Regions from separate parts of the Acidovorax sp. NN32 genome, predicted to be linked through region 3. Evidence: predicted binding sites of a transcription regulator. Region 3 holds the regulator's gene; each other region holds the start of a gene.
The links. Region 3 encodes sigma-54, which starts transcription at its own class of promoters, with help from an activator protein. Its sites were predicted from a motif close to TGGCANGNAANCTGCTTT; they were not measured.
Positions count from the first base shown of each region.

Region 1: urtA (urea ABC transporter substrate-binding protein) is a predicted target of sigma-54. The motif match lies at 4,272-4,289, and genes of this name have one in related genera.
Region 2: nirB (nitrite reductase large subunit NirB) is a predicted target of sigma-54. The motif match lies at 3,759-3,776, and genes of this name have one in related genera.

Region 1 is NZ_CP199679.1:253,123-260,810, reverse strand. Features, by position in the region: gene urtD (urea ABC transporter ATP-binding protein UrtD) at 1-607, opposite strand, end outside; gene urtC (urea ABC transporter permease subunit UrtC) at 627-1,838, opposite strand; gene urtB (urea ABC transporter permease subunit UrtB) at 1,885-2,799, opposite strand; gene urtA (urea ABC transporter substrate-binding protein) at 2,962-4,227, opposite strand; gene ACT89O_RS01190 (hybrid sensor histidine kinase/response regulator) at 4,473-7,688, shown strand, end outside.
Region 2 is NZ_CP199679.1:3,329,314-3,337,001, reverse strand. Features, by position in the region: gene pheT (phenylalanine--tRNA ligase subunit beta) at 1-1,556, shown strand, start outside; gene ACT89O_RS15445 (integration host factor subunit alpha) at 1,582-1,908, shown strand; gene ACT89O_RS15440 (MerR family transcriptional regulator) at 2,006-2,446, shown strand; tRNA gene ACT89O_RS15435 (tRNA-Pro) at 2,477-2,553, shown strand; gene ACT89O_RS15430 (single-stranded DNA-binding protein) at 2,748-3,047, shown strand; gene ACT89O_RS15425 (hypothetical protein) at 3,146-3,349, opposite strand; gene nirB (nitrite reductase large subunit NirB) at 3,994-6,537, shown strand; gene nirD (nitrite reductase small subunit NirD) at 6,550-6,915, shown strand; gene ACT89O_RS15410 (nitrate- and nitrite sensing domain-containing protein) at 6,975-7,688, shown strand, end outside.
Region 3 is NZ_CP199679.1:4,902,317-4,910,004, forward strand. Features, by position in the region: gene ACT89O_RS22685 (THUMP domain-containing class I SAM-dependent RNA methyltransferase) at 1-640, opposite strand, end outside; gene ACT89O_RS22690 (acyl-CoA thioesterase) at 637-1,119, opposite strand; gene ACT89O_RS22695 (RNA polymerase factor sigma-54) at 1,187-2,776, opposite strand; gene lptB (LPS export ABC transporter ATP-binding protein) at 2,865-3,662, opposite strand; gene lptA (lipopolysaccharide transport periplasmic protein LptA) at 3,674-4,327, opposite strand; gene ACT89O_RS22710 (thiol:disulfide interchange protein DsbA/DsbL) at 4,436-5,092, opposite strand; gene ACT89O_RS22715 (SPOR domain-containing protein) at 5,173-5,817, opposite strand; gene argS (arginine--tRNA ligase) at 5,827-7,536, opposite strand.

The DNA of each region.
Region 1 (7,688 bases), 660 kb from region 3:
TGACGATCACCGCGCGGTTCTTGCAGATGCGCTGCAGCAGCTCGGCCGTCAGTTCACGCTCGCGCGCGCTCATGCCGGCAATCGGCTCGTCGAGCATCAGCAGCTCGGGCTCCTGCATCAGCAGCATGCCGATCTCCAGCCACTGTTTTTGCCCGTGGCTCAGCAAGCCAGCCTCGGTATCGAGCTTGTCGCCCAGGCCAATGTCTTCGGCCACCACCTGCACACGCGCCTTGACCTCATCGGTGCACTTGAACGCCAGCGCGCCCAGCACCGAGCGGCCTGCGGGGTAAGACACCTCCAGGTTCTGGAAGACCGACAGGTTCTCGTAGATGGAGGGCGTCTGGAACTTGCGCCCGATGCCCAGCCGCACACGCTTGTGCTCTGCCATGCGGGTGAGTTCTTCGTTCTTGAACTTGATGCTGCCGCCCGTGGCGCGGGTCTTGCCGCAGATCAGATCCAGCAGCGTGGTCTTGCCCGCACCGTTGGGGCCAATGATCACGCGCAGCTCGTTCTTGTCGATGTACAGCGTGAGGTCGTCGATGGCCTTGAAGCCGTCGAACGACACGGTCAGGTCTTCAATGGCCAGCGCGAAGTCGGTGTTGCTCATGAGGAGTGCTCCGGTGGTTTCAGACGCCCTGGCGGCTCACGCCATCAGGCAGCGTGGCGGCGGGTGCTGGCGACGCTGCCGCAGCGGTGCTTGCATCCACAGGCGGGCGCGCCGCGAATGGTCGGCCTTGCTCCGATGCCTGGCGCAGCGCTTCGCGGCGGCCCTTCCACCAGGGCACCACATGGCTCTCCCACAGGCCCGCCAGGCCCATGGGGAAGGCCATGGTCACGCCGATGAAAAGCCCGGCCATGAGGAACAGCCACAGCTCGGGAAAGCTCTCCGAGAAATACGTCTTGCCCGCGTTCACCAGCAAGGTGCCATACACCGCGCCCACCAGGCTCATGCGCCCGCCCACGGCGGCATAGATCACCATCTCGATAGATGGCACGATGCCTACGAAGCTGGGTGACATGAAGCCCACCTGCAGCGAGAACATGGCGCCCCCGATGCCCGACAGCGCGGCGGCCAGGCAGAAGGTGAAGACCTTGAAATTGGCCACGTCGTAGCCCGAAAAGCGCACGCGGTCTTCTTTGTCGCGCATGGCCAGCAGCAGCGTGCCCACCTTGCCGGTCTGTATCCAGCGGCACAGGATGATGGAGCCTATGAGCAGCGCCACGCACACGTAATACAGGATGTATTTGGCGCTGTCGGTGCGCGTGTCCCAGCCCCACAGGGTCTTCAGATCCGTCATACCGTTCACGCCACCGGTGTAGCCCTGCTGGCCGATGATGAGCACCGTCAGAATCAGTGCCACGGCCTGCGTGATGATGGCGAAATACACACCGCCCACACGGCGCTTGAACATCGCAAAGCTGATGATCCAGGCCAGCAGCGTGGGCACAACGATGACCGCTGCCAGCGCAAATGGCAGGCTCTTGAACGGAATCCAGAAGCTGGGCAGCTCGGTGATCTGGTTCCAGTCCATGAAGTCGGGGATGCCCGGCGTGGACTGGATCTTGGTGCTGATGGGGTCAGAGGCTTCGAGCTTGAGGAACATGGCCATGGCATAGCCCCCCAGGCCAAAAAACACGCCCTGCCCCAGGCTGAGCACGCCGCCGTAGCCCCACACCATCACGAGGCCGATAGCGACGAACGCATAGGTGAGGTACTTGCCCACCAAGTTCAGCCGAAAGATGTCGAGTGCCAGCGGCAGCACCACGGCCAGCAGCACGGTGAGCAGTACCAGGCTGGCGAGCTGGTAGCGCAGGATCCAGGCTTTGAGGGCGTTCATGCGGAAACTCCGGTGGGCTCGAAGGAAATGGACAGTTGGGCGAATTTCATCGGCGAACTTTGGAGGCGAACAAGCCCTGTGGCCGCACCATCAGGATCAGCACGATCAGCGACAGCGTGATCATCTTGGCCATGGAGCCCGCCATGAAGAATTCGGTGATGGACTGCGTCTGCGCAATGCCGAAGGCAGACACCACGGTGCCCAGAAGGCTGGCCGCGCCGCCAAAGGTCACCACCAGGAAGGCGTCCACGATGTAGAGCGATCCCGATGTGGGGCCGGTGGAGCCGATGGTGGTAAACGCCGCGCCCGCCACGCCGGCAATGCCGCAGCCAATGGCAAAGGTCAGGCGGTCGGTCTTCTGGGTGTCGATGCCAATGGCGTTGGCCATGATGCGGTTGCTCACCGTGGCGCGCACCCGCAGGCCCCAGCGGCTTCTGTGCAGGGCCAGCAGCACGCCCCCCGTGACCACCGCCGTCAGCGCCAGCACGAAGAGGCCATTGATCGGGATGTCCAGCCCCTCGGCAGGCGCCCACGAACCCAGCAGCCAGTCGGGCAAGGTCGGGCTGACCTCCTTGGGGCCGATGAAGGTGCGAAACGATTGCTGCAGGGCCAAGCTGATGCCCCAGGTGGCCAGCAGGGTGTCGAGCGGGCGCTTGTACAGGTGGCGGATCAGCCCCCATTCCACCAGCCAGCCCGCCACAAACGCAAACCCAAACGCCGCCACGATGGCCAGCGGAAAGTAATACGGAATCATTTGCGGCGCATGGTTGGCCGCGAGGGTGGAGCCCAGGTAGATCGTATAGGCGCCAATGGTCATGAACTCGCCATGGGCCATGTTGATCACGCCCATCTGCCCAAAGATGATGGCCAGGCCCAGCCCCATGAGCAGCAGCACGGCAAACAGACTCAGGCCCGCAAAGCCCTGCATCAGGCCGATGTTCATCATTTCGGAAAAGGTCATGTTGCAGCTCCTGCGTGGGCAGCGTTGGAAAACGAACAGCGGTGCCATGGGGCGGCCTCTTGCGAGGGACACCGAGGAAGGGCCGCCCCGCACCGAGGGTGTCGTCCCCCTCCCGCGCAGCGAGAGAGGGGGAAGCGGCGCAGCCGCTCAGGGGGTGACTTCCTACTGATACCCTTTGGGAAATGGATCCGGCTTGATCAGCGCAGGCGACTCGGACACCACCTTGAACGAAGCATCCGGCATGCCCATGGCGATGCGCGACTTGCTCCACAGGTGGTGGTTGGCGTCCACCTTCACATAGCCCTCAGGCGCGGTGGTCAGCTCGATGCCGGGGGACGCGGCCACCACCTTGTCCACATCAAAGCTCTTGGCTTTTTCGACCGCCGCCTTCCACAGCCAGGGGCCCAGGTAGCCCGCCTGCGTCACGTCGCCAATCACGGCGTCCTTGCCGTACTTGGCCTTGAAGGCCGCCACAAACTTCTTGTTGTTCTCGTTATCGAGCGACTGGAAGTACTTCATCGACGAGTAGAAACCGTTGAAGTTCTCGCCGCCCACGCCGGTCATTTCGTCTTCGGTGACCGACAGCGTGACCAGCAGTTGCTTGTCGCCCGTGATGCCCGCGGCCTTGAGCGCCTTGTAGAACGCTACGTTGGAGCCGCCCACCACCGCCACAAACAGGCAGTCGGGCTTTTGCACCTTGATCTTGTTCATCAGCGAGCCGAAGTTGGTGCTGCCCAGCGGGTAGTACTCCTCGCCCACGACCTTGCCCTTCTGGAAGTTCTCGATGTGCTTGCGCGCAATCTTCATCGAGGTGCGGGGCCAGATGTAGTCGGAGCCGATGAGGAAGAAGGTCTTGGCCTTCTTCTCGGTCTTGGCCCATTCCAGGCTGTACAGAATCTGCTGGGTGGCTTCCTGGCCCGTGTAGATCACGTTCTTGGACTGCTCCAGGCCTTCATAGAACGTGGGGTAGTAGAGCAGGCCGTTTTCTTTCTCGAACACCGGCAGCACGGCCTTGCGCGAGGCGCTGGTCCAGCAGCCAAACACAGCGGCGCAGCGGTCGTTGATGAGCAGCTTCTTGGACTTTTCGGCAAACGTGGGCCAGTCCGACGCACCGTCTTCCTTGATCACCTTGATTTTGCGGCCCAGCACACCGCCCATGGCGTTGATCTGGTCAATGGCCAGCTGTTCGGCCTGGATGGAGCCGGTTTCGGAAATCGCCATGGTGCCGGTGGCCGAGTGCAACTGGCCCACGGTGACCTCGGTGTCGGTGATGGCCAGCTTGGTGGTGTTGACCTGCGCAGTGGGCTGGCCAAAAGACCAGGCAGGCAGGCCCGCCACGGATGCGGCGCCCAGCGCCTGCAGGATGCGACGGCGGCCGGGTTCGGCCTGGGCGGAGTCACTAAAGCGGGGGGCGGACGGGTGGCTCATAAAGACGCTCCTTGCAGGATCGGTGTGAATGAAGGGACGGGACCAAAGCGGGTTGTGTGCGCTGTGGAATGAAGGTTAGGGACAACCCTTGAATGCGCCCATACGTCAATTAACGTAGGGCTGCGTACGCACCCCGGTGCATGCACTGCAAATACACCTGCACATGGACCTGCCCATGGCAATGCATGCCCGTGCAACGCCCCAACGCGGTGCGCGCCTAGAACGCTTCTTGCTTTGTGCTGGGCATGGCCTCACCACATGCACCCGATGCCCAGAGCGCACCACAAACGATTTTTCGTTTCCGGCGCGAGTACAACGCCTGGGTGGCCGACGAGACCATGGAGGACTACGCGCTGCGCTACACGCCCAAGAGCTTTCGGCGCTGGAGCGAATTCCGCGTGGCGAACACGGCGTTTGGTTCGCTGTCGTTCCTTGCGCTGGAGGCCATTGGTGGGGCGATTGCGCTGAACTACGGCTTCAGCAATGCCATGTGGGCCATCCTCACCGTGGGTCTGCTGATCTTTCTGACGGGCCTGCCCATTGCCTACTACGCAGCGCGCTATGGGCTGGACATGGACCTGCTCACGCGGGGCGCAGGTTTTGGCTACCTGGGCTCCACCATCACGTCGCTGATCTACGCGGTGTTCACCTTCATCTTCTTTGCGCTGGAGGCGGCCATCATGGCGCTGGCGCTGCAGATGGTGGTGGAGTGGCCGCTGGAGTGGTGCTACATCGCGTCGTCGCTGGTGGTCCTGCCGCTGGCCATGCGTGGCATCACGCTTATATCGCGCCTGCAGGCCTGGACGCAGCCGCTGTGGCTGTTCTTGCTGCTGCTGCCCTTTGTGTGGATTGCGCTGGCCCAGCCCCAGCTGTACCGCGACTTTGCGGGACTGTCGGGCCTCAAGAGCGGCAGCAGCCAGTTCGACCCGCTCATGTTTGGTGCAGCCGCGGCGGTGATCTTTTCACTGGTGGTGCAGATTGGCGAGCAAGTGGACTTTTTGCGCTTTCTGCCCGAGCGCACTGCCGCCAACCGCCTGCGCTGGTGGGGCGCGGTGCTGGTGGCGGGGCCGGGCTGGGTGGTGATGGGCATGCTCAAGATGGCGGGTGGGGCCTTTCTGGCGTTTGCCGCGCTGCAGTTCGAGGTGGGCGCCCAGCGCGCGGCCGAGCCCACGCAGATGTTCCTCGCAGGCTTTCACCAGGTCATGCAGGCGCTGGGCCTGCCGGGCCTGGCGGTGGCCGTGACGGTGGTGTTTGTGGTGGTCTCTCAGATCAAGATCAATCTCACCAACGCCTACGCGGGCTCGCTGGCGTGGTCCAACTTTTTTGCGCGCGTGACCCGCAGCCACCCCGGGCGCGTGGTGTGGCTGGTGTTCAACGTGTTGATTGCCACCTTGCTGATGACGCTCGGGGTGTTTGGCGCGCTGGAGAAAGTGCTGGCTGTGTACAGCAACGTGGCCATTGCCTGGGTGGGAGCGCTGGTGGCCGACCTCGTCATCAACAAGCCTCTGGGTCTGTCGCCCAAAGGCATCGAGTTTCGGCGCGCGCACCTGTATGACTTCAACCCCGTGGGCCTGGGCGCCATGGTGCTGGCGGCCACGGTGGCCTGCTGCGCCTATGCAGGGCTGCTGGGCGAAGAAGCGGCCGCGTTTTCGCCCTTCATTGCGCTGGTGCTGTCGATGGCGCTGGCGCCGCTGCTGGCCTGGCTGACGCAGGGCCGCTACTACCTGGCGCGCGCTCCGGGCAACGAGTGGCGGCGCGGCGAGATCGTGCGCTGCGCCGTGTGCGAGAACCAGTTCGAATCCGAAGACATGGCGCGCTGTCCGGCCTATGCCGCGCCCATCTGCTCGCTGTGCTGCTCGCTCGAATCGCGCTGCCACGACCGCTGCAAGACCGGCTCGCGCGCCGCCGACCAGTTGCGCAGCGTGGTGGAAGCCTTGCTGCCGCAGCGCTGGGCCATCAAGGTGAACTTTCGCCTGGGGCAGTACCTGATGGTGATGGTGTCGCTGTGCGCGGTGATGGCGTTTCTGGTGGGCGTGGTGTATGTGCAGGAAAGCCTGCAAGCGCCGGTGCCCGGGCAAATGCTGCAGATGCCGTTTCTCAAGGTGTTTGCGCTGCTGGCGCTGCTGGCCGCCGTGTGCGCGTGGTGGGTGGTGCTGAGCACCGACAGCCGGCGCATGGCGCAGGACGAGTCGGAACGGCAGACGCAGCTGCTGCTGCAGGAAATCGAAGCCCACAAGCGCACCGACGCCGAACTGCAGGCGGCCAAGGACCAGGCCGAGTCAGCCAACCAGGCCAAGACGCGCTACGTGGCAGGCATGACGCACGAGCTGCGTTCGCCGCTCAACAGCATCCTGGGCTACACGCAGATCCTGCTCAAGAACCCGCACACCGAGGGCTGGATGCGCGAGACGTTGTCGACCATGCAGCACAGCGGCCAGCACATGCATGCGCTCATCGATGGATCGCTGGAGCTGGCGCGCATCGAGGCGGGGCGCTTGCGGCTGGACATGGCCCCGCTGCCGCTGCCCGAGCTGATCGAGAACATCGAAGCCATGCTGCGCCCGCAGGCTGAGGCCAAGGGCCTGCACTTTGTGGTGGAGACGCTGGGCACCATGCCAGGCTGGATACGGGCCGACGCCAAGCGGCTGCGGCAGATTCTGATCAACCTGCTGTCCAACGCCGTGCGGTTTACCGAGCGCGGCGAGGTGCGGCTGCGCATGGACTTTCGCCAGCATGTCTCGCGCATCGAAGTGATCGACACCGGCATCGGCATCGAGCCGCAAGACCTGGAGCGCATCTTTGTGCCGTTTGAACGCGGCAGCGCCGGGCGCCGCGCCAGCGAGGCGGGCACGGGCCTGGGCCTGACCATCACGCACCTGCTTGCCGAACTGATGGGTGGCCAGCTCACGCTGACCAGCACCCCGGGCCAGGGCAGCACCTTCACCGTGCGGCTGTACCTGCCCAGCATTGCGGTAGACCCGGCCTGGACCACGCCCAGCCGGGCCACGCTGCGCCCCGTGATCGGCTACCTGGCGCCCCGGCGCACGCTGCTGGTGGTGGACGACCAGCCCCTGCAACGGCAACTTCTGGCCGGCTTGCTGGTGCCCCTGGGCTTTGACGTGCGCGAGGCCGCCAGCGGGCGCGAATGCATCGAGATCGTGCGCCAGACACCGCCCGACCTGGTGCTGCTCGATATCACCATGGACGACCTGGACGGCTGGCAGACCGCCGCCCTGCTGCGCGAGTTGCGGCCTGCGTCCGAGCTGCCCATCGTGTTCGTGTCGGCCAATCTTTTCGAGCACGAGGCCTCACGATTGGCGGCGCAGCAGTGCCAGGCTTTTGTGGGCAAGCCGGTGATCGAATCCGAACTGCTGCAGGCGCTGGAGCAAGCGCTGCAGCTCGAATGGGTGCGCGACAACACGCCGCTTGCGCCCAGCCCCGAGCCCGCCGCGGGCCCCGCC
Region 2 (7,688 bases), 1.6 Mb from region 3:
ACACGATCACCGTGGACGACAAGGTGGGTGTGATCGCCGACGACAGCCAAGTCGAGTCGCTGGCCGGCATCATGGGCGGTGACGCCACGGCAGTTTCCGACGATACCCAGCACATTTACATCGAGGCCGCCTTCTGGTGGCCCAAGGCGGTGGCAGGGCGCTCGCGCCGCTTCAACTTCTCGACCGACGCAGGCCATCGCTTTGAGCGGGGTGTGGACCCGAGCCTGACAGTGGAGCACATCGAGCGCATCACACAGCTTGTGATTGATATCTGCGGTACGCCTGACACGGTATGTGGCCCCATGGATGATCAGGCGGTGAATCTGCCGGTACCCCGGCCGGTCGCACTGCGTGTCGCACGTGCGGCCAAGGTCATCGGTATGCCCCTCACCCAGGCGCAATGCACTGATGCATTGCAGCGTCTGGGGCTGCCCGTGGTGCAGGGCGAGGGTACGCTCACCGTCACGCCACCGTCGTTCCGGTTCGACATCACGATCGAGGAAGACCTGATCGAAGAAGTGGCGCGCATGGTGGGTTACAACAACCTCCCCACCACCCCACCGCTGGCGCCCATTACGCCCAAGTTGCCGGCCGAGGCCACGCGCAGCCCGTTTGCGGTGCGCCGTTCATTGGCAGGCCTGGGGTACCAGGAGACGATCAACTTCAGTTTTGTGGAAGAGCGTTGGGAGCACGAACTGGCCGCCAACACACAACCCATCAAGCTGCTGAACCCCATTGCAAGCCAGATGAGCGTGATGCGCTCTACCTTGCTGGGTTCTCTGCTACAAGTTTTGAAGTTCAACCTGGACCGCAAAGCACAGCGTGTGCGGATATTCGAACTGGGCCGCGTGTTCCTGCGCGACGCGAGTGTGCGCAACACGGACACCACCGTGGAGGGCTTTCATCAGCCTATGCGAGTGTCAGGCCTGGCGTATGGCCCGAACGACACCTTGCAATGGGGCCGCAAAGAGCAGGCTATCGACTTCTTTGACGTGAAGGGCGATGTGGAGGCGCTCCTGGCGCCTGTGGAGGCCATGTTTGAACCTGCGACCCATCCTGCCATGCACCCCGGCCGGTGTGCGCGCGTGCTGGTGAATGGGCGTGCCATAGGTTTTGTGGGCGAGTTGCACCCTCAGTGGCGCCAGTCGTGGGATTTGCCACAGGCGCCTGTGATGTTCGAGCTGGAGCTCGACGCCTTGCTGCAACGCGTAGTGCCCCAGTTCAAGCCAGTGGCCAAGCATCAGGCTGTTGAGCGTGATCTGGCCGTAGTGGTGGCCGAGCGCGTGACGCACGCCGACATCATGGGTGCGGTGGAGCAGGCCGTTCCCGATGGCATGCTGCGGTCTGCCGTGCTGTTTGACGTGTACCGGCCCAAGGCACTGCGTGCCGGTGAAGAGACCCCTGCAGGTGGCCTGGCTCCCGGCGAGAAGAGCCTGGCTGTGCGTCTCACTCTGGGGCGTGACGAGGCCACGCTCACAGAGGCCGAGATCGAGGCGGCGGTGCAAGCCGTGGTCGCACAGCTGGCGCAGCGTGCGGGCGCACGGCTGCGGATGTGACGATGTCCAAAGGGAGTGATAAATCATGATCGAATTCGCAGTCGAAAGCCTGGAGACCCCAGCGCTGACCAAGGCGCAGCTGGCCGATCTGCTGTTCGACCAAATCGGCCTGAACAAGCGCGAGTCCAAGGACATGATCGATGCGTTCTTTGACCTGATCTCCCAGAGCCTTGTGGAGGGCAAGGATGTCAAGTTGTCGGGCTTCGGCAACTTTCAGATTCGGACCAAGGCTCCACGACCTGGTCGTAATCCGCGCACGGGCGAGGCCATTCCGATCAAAGCGCGCCGGGTCGTGACGTTTCATGCCAGCAGCAAGCTCAAGGAGCAGATCCAGACGGCCGCTGCCTCGTGAATTTGTGCGCTTTTTGTGACCAGAATGTTGCCGATGGCTGGCGGTCTGTGCGCGTCTGCAGTACGCTAGTCGGCTGTTCGGTTTGAATCCACAACCCATGGGCACCCCGCTTCCTTCCATCCCTGCCAAGCGCTACTTCACGATTGGTGAGGTCGCGGAGTTGTGTGGCGTCAAGCCCCATGTTTTGCGTTATTGGGAGCAGGAGTTCACGCAGTTGCGTCCCATGAAGCGGCGCGGCAATCGGCGCTACTACCAGCACCATGAGGTGTTGATGATCCGCCGCATCCGCGATCTGCTGTACGACCAGGGGTTCACGATCAGCGGTGCACGCAATCGTCTGCAGGAGCTTGCGCATCCGGCCCGCGATGATTCCGGAACCGATGCTGCATTGAATGGTGATGGCCTTGATTCCCAGGTGCCCAGCATGCTGGTGGATAGCGCGCGTGACCTTTCCATCGAGGCGATGGGGTTCACCCTGGACTCCAATGCGGTGCGCAAAGAATTATTTGAGATTCGTGCGCTGCTTTCTCTGAACTGAGGTTTTTTGTGCATATAATCTAAGTCTTGTCGGCGTGTAGCGCAGCCTGGTAGCGCACTTGCATGGGGTGCAAGGGGTCGCGAGTTCGAATCCCGCCACGCCGACCATTGATAGCAAAAGCCCAGAACCGAAAGGTTCTGGGCTTTTTTGCTTGAGAGGGCGCTCAGAGGTATCCCTGAATGATTTGTGCCATGCCTCCTGACCGCTGCACTCTTAGGGCTTGTTGTGCGGGCTGGCCGCCAGGGAGCGCGCTGTGTGCTGATCGAAAACAGGTGATGGCCCGCCGGGGCGGAGGACTTTCATGATCGATGGACTCGTGGCCGGAAGGCTTTACGGTGATTCCGAGCAGCGTACCGACAAGGCTGGAAAGCCTTTCACTGTGGCCAAGGTGCGTGCAAACACGGCGGATGGCGAGTTGCTTTTTGTGAATGTGATTGCGTTTGAGGCGGGTGTTTGCGCTGCCATTCATCACCTGCGCGATGGGGATTCACTCGCGCTTTCGGGCAGTATCACACCGAGAGTCTGGACGGACAAGCAGGGCAACACCCGGCCTGCATTGGATATGGTGGCGCACCGTCTGCTTGCGCTCCACGGAGATTGAAACAGGACGCTGCTGAGTGGCGGACCTGAAGCGGGGCAACGGTGTATCGCTGTGGGTTTGGGCAACCGGCTTCAGACGCTTGTGGGGCACCGCAGATATCAAGTCGGGCTTTGTGGCGTGGATGTGGTTTTTACAAATCCCAGCGCTTTGAGTTCTTCTTCGTCCAGATGCAGCTCCGTCAATTCCGGTCGCCGTGCCTCCACGGCACGCCTGCGTTCGTAGTTGCTGGGAGGGCCTTTTTCTGTTTGTCGGCGGTCCTGCCCGTTGCGTCTGTCGGTGTTGACTCTCCGGTCGGTGTTCATACTGGTGCTCATGCTGGTGGGGTCATGTGTATTGATGGGGGCTGGGGCTGTCGGTGCTTCATGAACGTGATGCTCGGTGGTTGTCAGTCGCCTCCGTCCTGCCGTGCCAGTCTGCCGGAGCTCGCTTTGTTTGGAAATGAAAAGATGACCGCAAGGCAAGGTGGGTTGCAAGGGTGACACTGCAGATGCCTTGGTGAATCGGAAGATTCCAAGGTGTCCACCGCCCAAGCCTTTGCCAAAGCCGGGCGGCTCCAGTCCTTGCAGCTCGCCATCGGTATGGGTGATTGCCCTGATTTGGTGAGGTGCTGCACTGCATTGATGCATTCCGCCACAGAGCGGTACTCCAGAGAACGATCCGGTCAGCCCTACCTGGTCCGCCCACAGGGGCTTGGCATGGCCTCGGATGGTGCGGCATGAATATTGCGATCCCCTTCCGTGTCTGCTGGTGAAGCTGCCTGCGGACTGATCGATACCCTCCGCTAATGATGGCGGAACACCCGAGTGAGTTGCGGCTTTTTTTGCAGTCGCCCGCTTGGTAGTTCCAACCCACGCCCGTGGTTCCGCGGAGGGTGTGCTGTGCCGCTGGCATGGCACATCCTGCACCCCTCGAAACGGTTCCCCGGGTTCTTGCAGGATGAGCAAGCATGAAAATCGTTCTCATTGGCCACGGCATGGTCGGCCACAAGTTCCTCGAAAGTCTGGCCGAAACCGGCATGACTGGTGTCGAGGTCACCGTGCTGTGCGAGGAGCCGCGCCCTGCCTACGACCGGGTGCATCTTTCGGCCTTCTTCAGTGGCACCTCGGCCGATGAACTTTCGCTGGTCGAACCCGGCTTCTTCGAGCGCACCGGCTTCACGTTGCGCCTGGCCGCGCGCGCTGCATCGGTGGACCGTCGCATCCGCACCGTGACCACGGCGGATGGCGAAGTGCTCACCTACGACAAGCTGGTGTTGGCCACCGGCTCCAATCCCTTCGTGCCCCAGGTGCCCGGACGCGACCGCGATCACTGCTTTGTCTACCGCACCATCGAAGACCTGGAGGCCATGCAGGCCTCGGGTGCCAAATCGAAGACCGGCGTGGTCGTGGGCGGGGGGCTGCTGGGCCTGGAATGCGCCAAGGCGCTGCGCGACATGGGCCTCGAAACCCATGTGGTCGAGTTCGCTCCCAGGCTCATGGCTGTTCAGGTGGATGAGGGCGGTGGCCGCGTGCTGCGCGCCAAGATCGAAGAACTGGGCGTGCAGGTGCACACCGGCCGCAATACGCAGGAGATCACCGATGGCGCCCGCGCACGCCATCGCATGGTGTTTGCTGACGGCATCTGGCTGGAGACCGACATGATCGTGTTCTCCGCTGGCATCCGCCCACGTGACGAGCTGGCGCGCCAAAGCCTTCTGGCCATTGGCCCGCGCGGCGGTGTGGCCATCGACAGCGCCTGCCGTACCAGCGACCACGATGTCTACGCCATCGGCGAATGCGCCTCGTGGAACGAGCAGACCTTCGGCTTGGTCGCGCCCGGCTACGACATGGCGCGTGTGGCCGCCCGCCACATCGCGGGTGAGACCGACGCGGCTTTCGTCGGTGCGGACATGAGCACCAAGCTCAAGCTCATGGGCGTGGACGTAGCCAGCATTGGCGACGCGCATGGGAAAACGCCGCACAGCCGCACCTGCCAGTACGTGGACGAGCGTCGCCAGGTCTACAAAAAGATCGTCATCAGCGAGGATGGCAAGCAGCTGCTGGGCGCCGTGCTGATCGGCGATGCCTCCGAATACGGCACGTTGCTGCAGATGGCTCTGAACGGCATCACGCTCCCCGATGACCCCGAGTTCCTGATTTTTCCGTCCAGCGAAGGCAAGGCCAAGCCCGGACTGGGTGTAGAGGCGTTGCCTGATACGGCACAGATCTGCTCGTGCAATAACGTCACCAAGGGTGGCATCTGCGAGGCCGTGGGCAATGGGGCGTGCACCATTGCCGAGATGAAGGCCTGCACCAAGGCTGGTGCCACCTGCGGCGGCTGCGTGCCCCTGGTCACCCAGGTCATGAAGGCGGAAATGGCGCGCCGTGGCATGGCCGTGAACAACCACATCTGCGAGCACTTCGCTTACTCGCGCCAGGAGATCTACCACCTGGTGCGTGTGGGCCAGATCAAGAGCTTCGAGGCCCTGCTGGCAAAGCATGGCAAAGGCATGGGCTGCGATATCTGCAAGCCCGTGGCGGCCAGTGTGTTCGCCTCGTGCTGGAACGAATTTGTGCTCAAGAAGGAGCTGGCCGGCCTGCAGGACAGCAACGACTACTTCCTGGGCAATATCCAGAAGGACGGCACCTACTCGGTGGTGCCACGCATGCCCGGTGGCGAAGTCACACCCGACGGCCTGATCGCCGTGGGCCAGGTGGCCAAGAAATATGGGCTGTACACCAAGGTCACGGGCGGTGCGCGCGTGGACATGTTTGGTGCGCGGGTGGAGCAGTTGCCGTTGATTTGGGAAGAGCTGATCGCCGCCGGTTTTGAATCCGGCCACGCCTACGGCAAGTCGCTGCGCACCGTGAAGAGCTGTGTGGGCTCCACGTGGTGCCGCTACGGAGTGCAGGACAGCGTGGGCTTGGCCGTGGAACTGGAGAACCGTTACAAGGGCCTGCGTGCCCCGCACAAGATCAAGTTCGGCGTGTCGGGCTGCACGCGCGAATGCGCCGAGGCGCAGGGCAAGGACATTGGCGTCATTGCCACTGAAAAGGGCTGGAATCTCTACATCTGTGGCAACGGCGGCATGAAGCCGCGCCATGCCGAACTGTTTGCATCGGACCTGACGAAGGAAGACCTGGTGCGCATGATCGACCGGGTGCTGATGTTCTATGTGCGCACGGCAGACCGGCTGCAGCGCACCAGCACCTGGCGCGAAAACCTCGAAGGGGGCCTCGACTACCTCAAGGACGTGCTGCAAAAAGACAGCCTGGGCCTGTGCGCCGAGCTTGAATCGCAGATGCAGCACGTGGTGAACACCTACCAGTGCGAGTGGAAGGCGGCCGTGACCGACCCCGAGACGCGCAAGCGCTTCCGCTCGTTCGTGAACAGCGACCAGGCCGATGAGAACGTGCTCTTCGTCGAAGAGCGCGGCCAGATCCGCCCGGCGCGCGCCGATGAGCGTGGCCCTGTGTCGGCCAGAGTGATCCCCATCCGCCAGGCGGCCTGAAAGGAATAGACCATGAGTGCACTCCCCATGAACAGCACCGATTCCCTCGACTGGACCGACATCTGTGCGGTGGATGACATCCTCCCCAACACCGGCGTCTGCGCCTTGGTCGCCGATCTCCACGTGGCGGTTTTTCGCACTGGCAGCGACCAGTTCTTCGCCATTGACAACGTGGATCCCAAGTCGGGCGCCAGCGTGCTGTCGCGCGGGCTGATCGGCAGCCTGAGCGGCCGCGTGGTGGTGGCTTCACCGCTGTACAAGAACCACTTTGACCTGCAGACGGGCGAATGCCTGGAAATGCCGGAGCATTCGGTTCGCACCTACAGCGTACGTGCCGTACGTGGTCGTGTCAGCGTGGCCGGCGCGCCGGCAGCCTGAGACAATCGCATCCACGTCGCGGCACTCCGGCTGCGCCCTAAACAACCCAGGAAACCTGCATGCCCGACCTCGCGGCGCCCTTGTCCGTATCGAACCTTGTCCTGCGTTCCAAGCAACTGGAGATTGATGCTGTGCGCCATCTGGCCAGTCGGGCTGAACTGGTGGATGTGATCGGGCAACTGATCCAGGGCCTGCAGCGCGAGCGGGGCGCTTCAGGGGCCTTCCTGGCCTCCAAGGCACAGCGTTTTGCCGACATGCGCCTGCGGGTGGTCGAAGAGGTGGGCCCCTTGGAGGCCCGGCTGCGTGAAGTGTTTGCTCAGCACATCGAGCCTGCACAGGGCGCCACTGCCAAGGCGCTGTCGCTGATGGCATGGGCGCTGCTCGGGATGGAGTCGTTGCCAGCGCTGCGCACCCAGATCGAACGCCAGGCAATGAGTGCCAACGATTCTGTCGCCGCATACAGCCACCTCATTGCAGGGCTGATCGAGTTGGTCTTCCATGTAGCCGATGCGGCGGGTTTGCCCAGCGTGTCTCGCCTGCTGGTGGCGTTGCTGCACCTCGTGCAAGCGGAGGAGGAGGCGGGCCAGGAGCGGGCTTTGGGAGCCTTGCTGTATGCCTCCGGCCGCAGCAACGAAGCGCACCAGCAGCGTGTGATTCACCTCATCGATGCGCAGGAGCGTAGCCTGCGTGTCTTCGCCGAGTTCGCCGAGCCAGAACTGCGCGTGCGATGGGAGCAACAACAGCTATCTCCCGGTGTGGCCAAGTTGGAGCGC
Region 3 (7,688 bases):
TCACGATGGTGCCGCTGCCGCAGCAGGGGTCGTACAGCGGCTGGGGGTTGTCGCCATGCGGGTCCCAGCCGCTGGCGGCGATCATGGCGGCGGCCAGGGTTTCTTTCAGTGGCGCATCGCCCTTGTCCTCGCGCCAGCCGCGTTTGAACAGCGGCTCGCCCGAGGTGTCGATGTAGATCGTGGCCTCGTCGGTGGTCAGGTGCAGGTGGATGCGCACATCGGGCCACTGGGTGTTCACGTCGGGCCGCACGCCGCTTTTGGCGCGAAAGCGGTCGGCCACTGCGTCTTTGACCTTGAGACCTGCGAAGTTGAGGCTCTGCAGCGGGCTGTGCTGGGCCGTCACCTCGACCTTGAAGGTCTGGCGCGTGGTGAACCAGATTTCCCAGGCCACGTCGCTGGCCATGGCATAGAGATCGTTCTCGGAGCGGTACGGGCGGTGCGCCAGCTGCACCAGCACGCGCTGGGCCAGGCGGCTGTGCAGGTTGAGCAGCAGCGCCTCGCGCCACGAGGCGCGCAGCAGCACGCCGCCGCGGCCGACCAGCAGGTCTTGCCCCGTGAGGCCGGTGATGCCATGCACCTCGTCGGCCAGAAAGCCCTCCACACCAGCGGCGCAGGGGAGAAAAAGTTGGAGTTGGTTCATGTCGATGGGGAGGATACGCGCTCAGACAATGCGTGGGAATCCGGCGTTCCCGCGCGGGCCAGCAGCAATTGGCGGATGGATTCGGGGATCGGCGCCACCTTGCGGTCGGCCTTGCCGATGAAGACGATGCCGATCTTGCCGCGCGCCACCTCGCGGCCTGAGGTCTTCTCGGTCATGCAAAAGACCAGGTCAAACCCATAGCGGTTGAAGTCCGCAGGCGCCATCTCCACGCGCATGGTCTCGCCATGGAAACCTTCGGACTTGTACTGCGCCACGATGTCGCCGACCACGATGGACAGCCCGCCCACGTCGGCCTCGGGGTAGCCCAGCGACTGGAAGAAGCGCACCCGCGCTTCAGAGACCAGGCTCAGCAGTTGCGCGTTGTCCAGGTGCCCGCCCTGGTTGACGTGGCTGATGTAGATCTGCAGCTCGGTGGCAAAGCCGAAGTGCGGGGGGAGGTCGAAGACGATGCGGGCCATGGTGGGGTGGCGGATAGAAAAACGAAAAATTCAAACAGGGCGAGCCATGCGCCCCCAACCGGGGTACCTACAGCGCCTTGCGCAGGTTGGCCGGCGCGATCTTGAGCGCTTCGCGGTACTTGGCCACGGTGCGGCGTGCGCACTCGATGCCCTGTTCCTTGAGCATCTCAGCGATCTGGCTGTCGGACAGCGGCTTGGCGGGGCTTTCTGCGGCCACAAACTGCTTGATGAGGGCGCGCACGGCGGTGCTAGATGCGTTGCCGCCGGTCTCGGTGCCAAGGCCGGAGCCAAAGAAGTACTTCAGCTCATACGTGCCAATTGGCGTAGCCATGTATTTGGCGGTGGTCACGCGGCTGATGGTGGATTCGTGCAGGCCCAGTTCGTCGGCGATGTCGCGCAGCACCAGCGGGCGCATGGCCAACTCGCCGTGGGTGAAGAAGCTTTTTTGCCGCTCCACGATGGCGCGCGAGACGCGCAGGATGGTGTCAAAGCGCTGCTGGATGTTCTTGATGAACCAGCGCGCCTCCTGCAGGCGCTGCTGCATGCCCTGGTGACCCTCGCCGCCCTTGTGGCCGCGCAGGGCGCCAGCATAGATGTCGTGCACGCGCAGGCGCGGCATCACATCGGGGTTGAGGCTGACGATGAAGTTGTGCTGGCCATCGCGTCCATTGGCACGCCCGGCTTTGCGCACGATGACATCGGGAATGATGATGTTGCGCTCCACGTCGGCAAAGCGACGGCCGGGGCGGGGCTCCAGGCGAGCGATCAGCGCCATGGCGGCGCGAGTGCGCTCTTCGCCGTCGCCACACAGCTGCGTCAGGCGGCGGATGTCGCGGCGGGCCAGCATCTCCAGCGGCTGCTGACAAATGCGCAGCGCGGTCTGCACCGTGTCGGGGTCAGCATCGCTGTCCTCGTCGGCAGCCAGCGCCGTGAGCTGCAGCGTCAGGCATTCGGCCAGGTTGCGCGCGCCCACGCCGGTGGGCTCCAGGCTTTGCAGCAGGCGCTGGGCCACGGTGAAGCGGTGCACCAGCTCTTCAATCTGCTCCAGGTCGTCCGGCCCGGCCAGGCTGATAGCCAGCTCTTCCAGCGACTCTTCGAGGTAGCCGTCGTCGTTGAGCGATTCAATGAGAAAACGCAGCGCTGCGCGGTCAATCTCTGACAAGCGCAGCGCCAGTGCCTGACGGTGCAAAAAGGCGGTCAGCGATTCATGCGAACGGGCCAGCTCGGTGGCGTCGGCCTCGTCGCCTTCGGAGTCGTTGCGGTTGCGGGCGGGCGCATCCCCGCCCCACTCCGCGTCGTTGGGCGCCATTTCTACCGTGCCGTCACCGCTCCAGTCAGGCTCGTCAGCGCCAGCACTCGGCGTTTCAGCATCATTTTGGCCTTCAGCGCTTGTGCTGCTTGCGCTGCTAGCTCCTGAAAATATAGCATCATCGGCGCTGTACTCATCGGGCTGCGCGGGCGTGTCGGCGGCTTCCAGGCCAAACTCCTCGCGCGGAGCTTCGTCGGCATTGCGTTCGAGGAACGGGTTTTCGTCGAGCATCTGCTCGACTTCCTGCGAGAGTTCGAGCGTGGACAACTGCAGCAGCCGAATGGACTGCTGAAGCTGGGGGGTCAATGCAAGATGCTGCGAGACGCGCAGCGAGAGTCCAGGCTTCATTGATTGAGCGCCGCCGGGCCGCCCCAAGGCGTGAAGGCCCCTTCGGGGGGCAGCGCAGTACACGAAGTGACAAGCGTGGGGGCCATGTCTACATCCTGAAGTGTTCGCCAAGGTAAACACGTCGTACCTCGGCGTTGTCCACGATCTCGGACGGCGTGCCCTGCGCGAGCACGCGGCCATCGCTGATGATGAAGGCGTGGTCGCAGATGCCCAGGGTTTCGCGCACATTGTGGTCGGTGATGAGCACGCCGATGCCCCGCGCCTTCAGGAAGCCGATGATGCGCTGGATCTCGATCACGGCAATGGGGTCGATGCCGGCAAAGGGCTCGTCCAGCAGGATGAAACGCGGTTGTGTGGCCAGGGCCCGGGCAATCTCGACGCGGCGGCGCTCGCCGCCGGACAGGGCCATGGCGGGCGAGGCGCGCAGGTGGTCCACGCGCAGCTCCTGGAGCAGGGCCGTCAGGCGCTCCTCGATGGCGTCGCGCGAGAGCGGCTGACCGTCATCACCACGCTGCAGTTCCAGCACGGCGCGCACGTTCTCTTCGACCGTGAGTTTGCGAAAGATCGAGGCTTCCTGAGGCAGGTACGACAGGCCCAGGCGCGAGCGCCGGTGGATGGGCATGTGGGCCACCGATTGGCCGTCGATGCGGATGTCTCCCTCGTCGCTGCGCACCAGGCCCACGATCATGTAGAACGAGGTGGTCTTGCCCGCGCCGTTGGGGCCGAGCAGCCCCACGACCTCACCTTTTTGCACGACCAGCGAAACGTCCTTGACGACCTTGCGGCTGCCATAAGACTTCGCCAGGTGCTGCACCTCCAGGCGGCTGCCCGCCTGGGAATCAGGCCCCAGGCGGCTGCCCGCCTGAGTGTCAGGACCGGTACTCACAGCGGGCCCACTCACTTGGCGCCGCCGCCAAGGCTGTTGCTGGGGCGCAGCGCCGGGGCTGAGGCCGGGGACGCCGCCTCGGGGGCCGCCGCAGCGGGCGGTGGATCTTTGGGGGCCAGCACGGCGCGCACGCGGCTGCCCGGCGCGGGGGCATCGCCCGCAGCGTTGGTGGCGGTGCGCTTTCCGTCCACGGAGAACACGTCGGTCAGGTTGTTGTAGACAATCACGGCGCCGGTGATCTCGTCGCTGAGCACAGCGCCCCGGTAGCGGCGCAACTCGGCACGGGTGATGAAGCGCACGTTGTCGGCCTTGCCGTCGTACTCGATGACTTCGCTCTCGCCTTCGATGAACTCGTCGGGTGCTCCCGGCAGGGTGTCGCGCTTTTGCCGGAAGAAGGCGCGCTTGCCAGGCTCTGCCGTGACCACACCGTACTGGTAGCCATCGGCATCCTGACGCACATCCAGCCGCGCGCCACGCAGCACGATGGAGCCCTTGGTCATGACCACGCGGCCAGAGAACACGCTGGTTTGCTTGAGCTCATCGTGGCGCAAAGCGTCCGCCTCGATGTTCATGGGCTTGGCGCGGTCGGCCTTTTCGGCATGGGCCACACCGAAGGTGCAGGCCAGGGCCGCGAGCAGGAGGATCGGAAGGAGGCGATGGTTCATAGGGCACGAATCTTGCAATCATTGTAGCCACCCCGTCGCGTTCCTCCATGAAAAAAGCCCGCATGTGCGGGCTTTTGCCAATGGGAACCGGCGGCCGGGCGAAAACCGTCAGCCTTTGCGGGCCACTGTCGCCAAATGTTCCACCACCTGCAGCACGTTTTGCATGCTGCCCGCCATGGTGCCATCGGTGTAGAACTTGCCCGCCACACCCATCGAGGGCACGCCCTCCACACCGTAGGCGTCCTGCAGTTGCGAAGCACGGCGAACTTGGTTGGACACGCTGAACGAGGTGTAGATTTCCTTGAACTTGGTGGCGTCCACACCCTGTTGGGCCACCCAGGCAAAAATTTCGTCGTCCTTGGCCAGCTTCTGCTTTTCCACATGGATGGCGCGGAACACCTTGGCGTGCAGGGCTTCGAGCTTGCCCATGCCTTCCAGGGCGTAGTACAACTTTTGCTGGGGCACAAAGCTCGCGTTGAAGGCCACGGGCATACGACGGACGGAGAGGTCCTTGGGGGCGGCCTTGACCCAGGCGTCGAGCGCGGGTTCAAAGGCGTTGCAGTGGGGGCAGCTGTACCAGAAGAACTCGATCACATCGACCTTGCCCGCAGGCGCGTCGGGCGCTACCGGCTTGTCCAGCCGCCGGAAGTCCTTGCCCTCCTTGAACTGGCGGGCCTGAGCCAGCGCGGGGGTGGCCACTGGCAACGTCAGGGCGGAAGCGGCAACCGCCGAGGCGGCGGACAAAGAAAACTCACGGCGTTTCATGACAAAGACTCTCCTGTTACAGGTCTGGGGGATGTGAGCCATGCCCCCGCAAAAAGTTCAGCCACCCGAAGTCTGGCGCGTCAGCGCTGCACGCGCACCAGCGCCGACTCCAGACCGGCGCCATCGAGCTTCTCCTTGAGCTGCTCGGCGTCGTCGCGTTTGGTGAACGGCCCCACACGCACGCGGAACACCGCCCGGCCATTTTGCTCACGCTCGCTCACGCGGGCCTCCCAGCCCAGCATGGCCAGCTTGGCGCGCTGCGCATCGGCGTCCGCCTGGGTGCGGAAAGCCCCGGCCTGGACAAAGTAGTCGAACGGGTCCAGATTGCCCTTGGCAGCAGCCTTGGCCACGGCCAGATCGCCCAGCGGGTCGGCGCCGGGCTTGGTTTCAGCCTTGGCCTCGGGCTTGCTGGCAGCGGGCTTGGGTGCAGGCGCCGATGCCACAGCCCGAGCATCCGGCGCGGCCGGGGTGGGCGCCGAGGCAGCCACAGCGGGCGGGGCTGCCGGGCGAGCCGGGTTCTTGCCATACAAAGGCGAATTGGGATCCCAGTTCTTGTTCTTCTGGGTCTCGGCGGCGTCCATGTCCACGCCCCGGCCATTGCCCTTGTTGAGGAAGGGCACCGGCACCTTGGTCACGTACACCGCCACAGCCAAGGCAGCGCCCAGGCCCACGATGACCCCAACGATAAAGCCGACGATGGTCCCGCCCGTCTGTTGTTTCTTCATAGTGACTGCTTACATTCTGGCTGGAGCCGACACGCCCAGCACGGCCAGGCCATTGTGCAATACCTGCGCGGTGGCGGCGACCAGCGCCAGGCGGGCATTCTTCACGGCCTCGTCATCCACCAGGATGCGCTCGGCGTCGTAGTAGCTGTGGTAGCTGGCGGCAAGGTCGCGCAGGTAGAAGGTCACATCGTGCGGGGCTTCGCCGTCGGCCGCAGCCGTGAGCATTTCGGGGTACTTGGCCAGCTGCAGCATCAGCGCCTGGGCCTGTGGGCCTTCGAGAGCCGACAGATCAACGTCGTGCAGCGAAGCCACGTTGCCACCGCCAGCCTCTTGCCACGCGCGCAGCACCGACTGGATGCGGGCATGCGCGTACTGCACGTAGTACACGGGGTTGTCGTTGTTCTGCGCCACGGCCAGGTCCACGTCGAAGGTGTACTCGGTATCGGGCTTGCGGGAGAGCAAGAAGAAACGCACGGCGTCCTTGCTGGTCCATTCGATCAGGTCGCGCAGCGTGACATAGCTGCCTGCGCGCTTGCTGATCTTGACCTCTTCACCGCCCTTGACCACACGCACCATCGTGTGCAGCACATAGTCGGGGTAGCCCTGCGGAATGCCCACGTCGGCCGCTTGCAAGCCCGCGCGCACGCGGGCAATGGTGCCGTGGTGATCCGTGCCCTGGATGTTGACGACCTTCGTGAAGCCACGCTCCCACTTGGCGATGTGGTACGCCACATCGGGCACGAAGTAGGTGAAGGAGCCGTCCTGCTTGCGCATGACGCGGTCCTTGTCGTCGCCGTAGTCCGTGCTTTTCAGCCACAGCGCGCCATCTTGCTCGTAGGTCTTGCCATTGGCGACGAGCTTGTTCACCGTGGCCTCGACGCGGCCGCTGGTGTACAGGCTGGACTCCAGGTAGTACTCGTCAAAGTGCAGGTTGAACGCCTGCAGGTCCTTGTCCTGCTCGTTGCGCAGGTAGGCCACGGCGAACTGGCGGATGTTGTCGTAGTCCTCTACGTCGCCGTTGGCCGTGAACTCGCGGTCGTCGGCCTTCACCGTAGCCTTGGCCTTGAAGGCCTCGGCAATGTCGGCGATGTAGTCACCGTTGTAGAAGTTCTTGGCCAGCGGGTTGTCGCTGTCGGTGGGCCAGCAGTCGTCGCCGGGCTTGAAGCCCTTGGCGCGCAGCTGCGTGCTCTTGGTCAGCGTATCGATCTGCACACCAGCATCGTTGTAATAAAACTCGCGGTGCACGTTCCAGCCCTGGGTGCTGAACAGGTTGCAGATGGCATCGCCTAAAGCAGCTTGGCGGCCGTGGCCCACGTGCAGGGGGCCGGTGGGGTTGGCCGAGACAAACTCGACCAGCACGCGCTGGCCGTTGTCGGGTTGATAGCCGAAACGCTCGCCAGCGGCCAGCACCTCGCGCACGACTTCCTGCTTGGCGGCTGGCTTCAAGCGGATGTTCAGAAAGCCCGGTCCGGCGATTTCAATGGCATCCACCCAGCGGGTGAAGGCGGGCGTGGCCTCCAGTGCGGCCTTGAGCTGTTCACCCAAGGCGCGGGGATTGAGCTTGAGCGGCTTGGCCAGTTGCATGGCGGCGGTGCAGGCGAAGTCGCCATGGGCCGCCACCTTGGGGGATTCAAACGCCGCCTTGGCGCCAGCGCCAGGGGACAGGACTTCCAGCTCGGCTGTAAGCGCAGCGAGCAATTCATTTTTGGCTGTGAGCATCGGCGGATTTTACGGGGCCGGGCCGGGGCGCTCACCGAGCATGCCGCCAGCACCGCCAAAGCAGCCCTGCGCAGCCAGTACGCAACAGATCGTAAAGAATCATGGCCTGGCCTGCGGCGTGTCAGCCCCGTCTCCAGGGCATACGTTGTAAT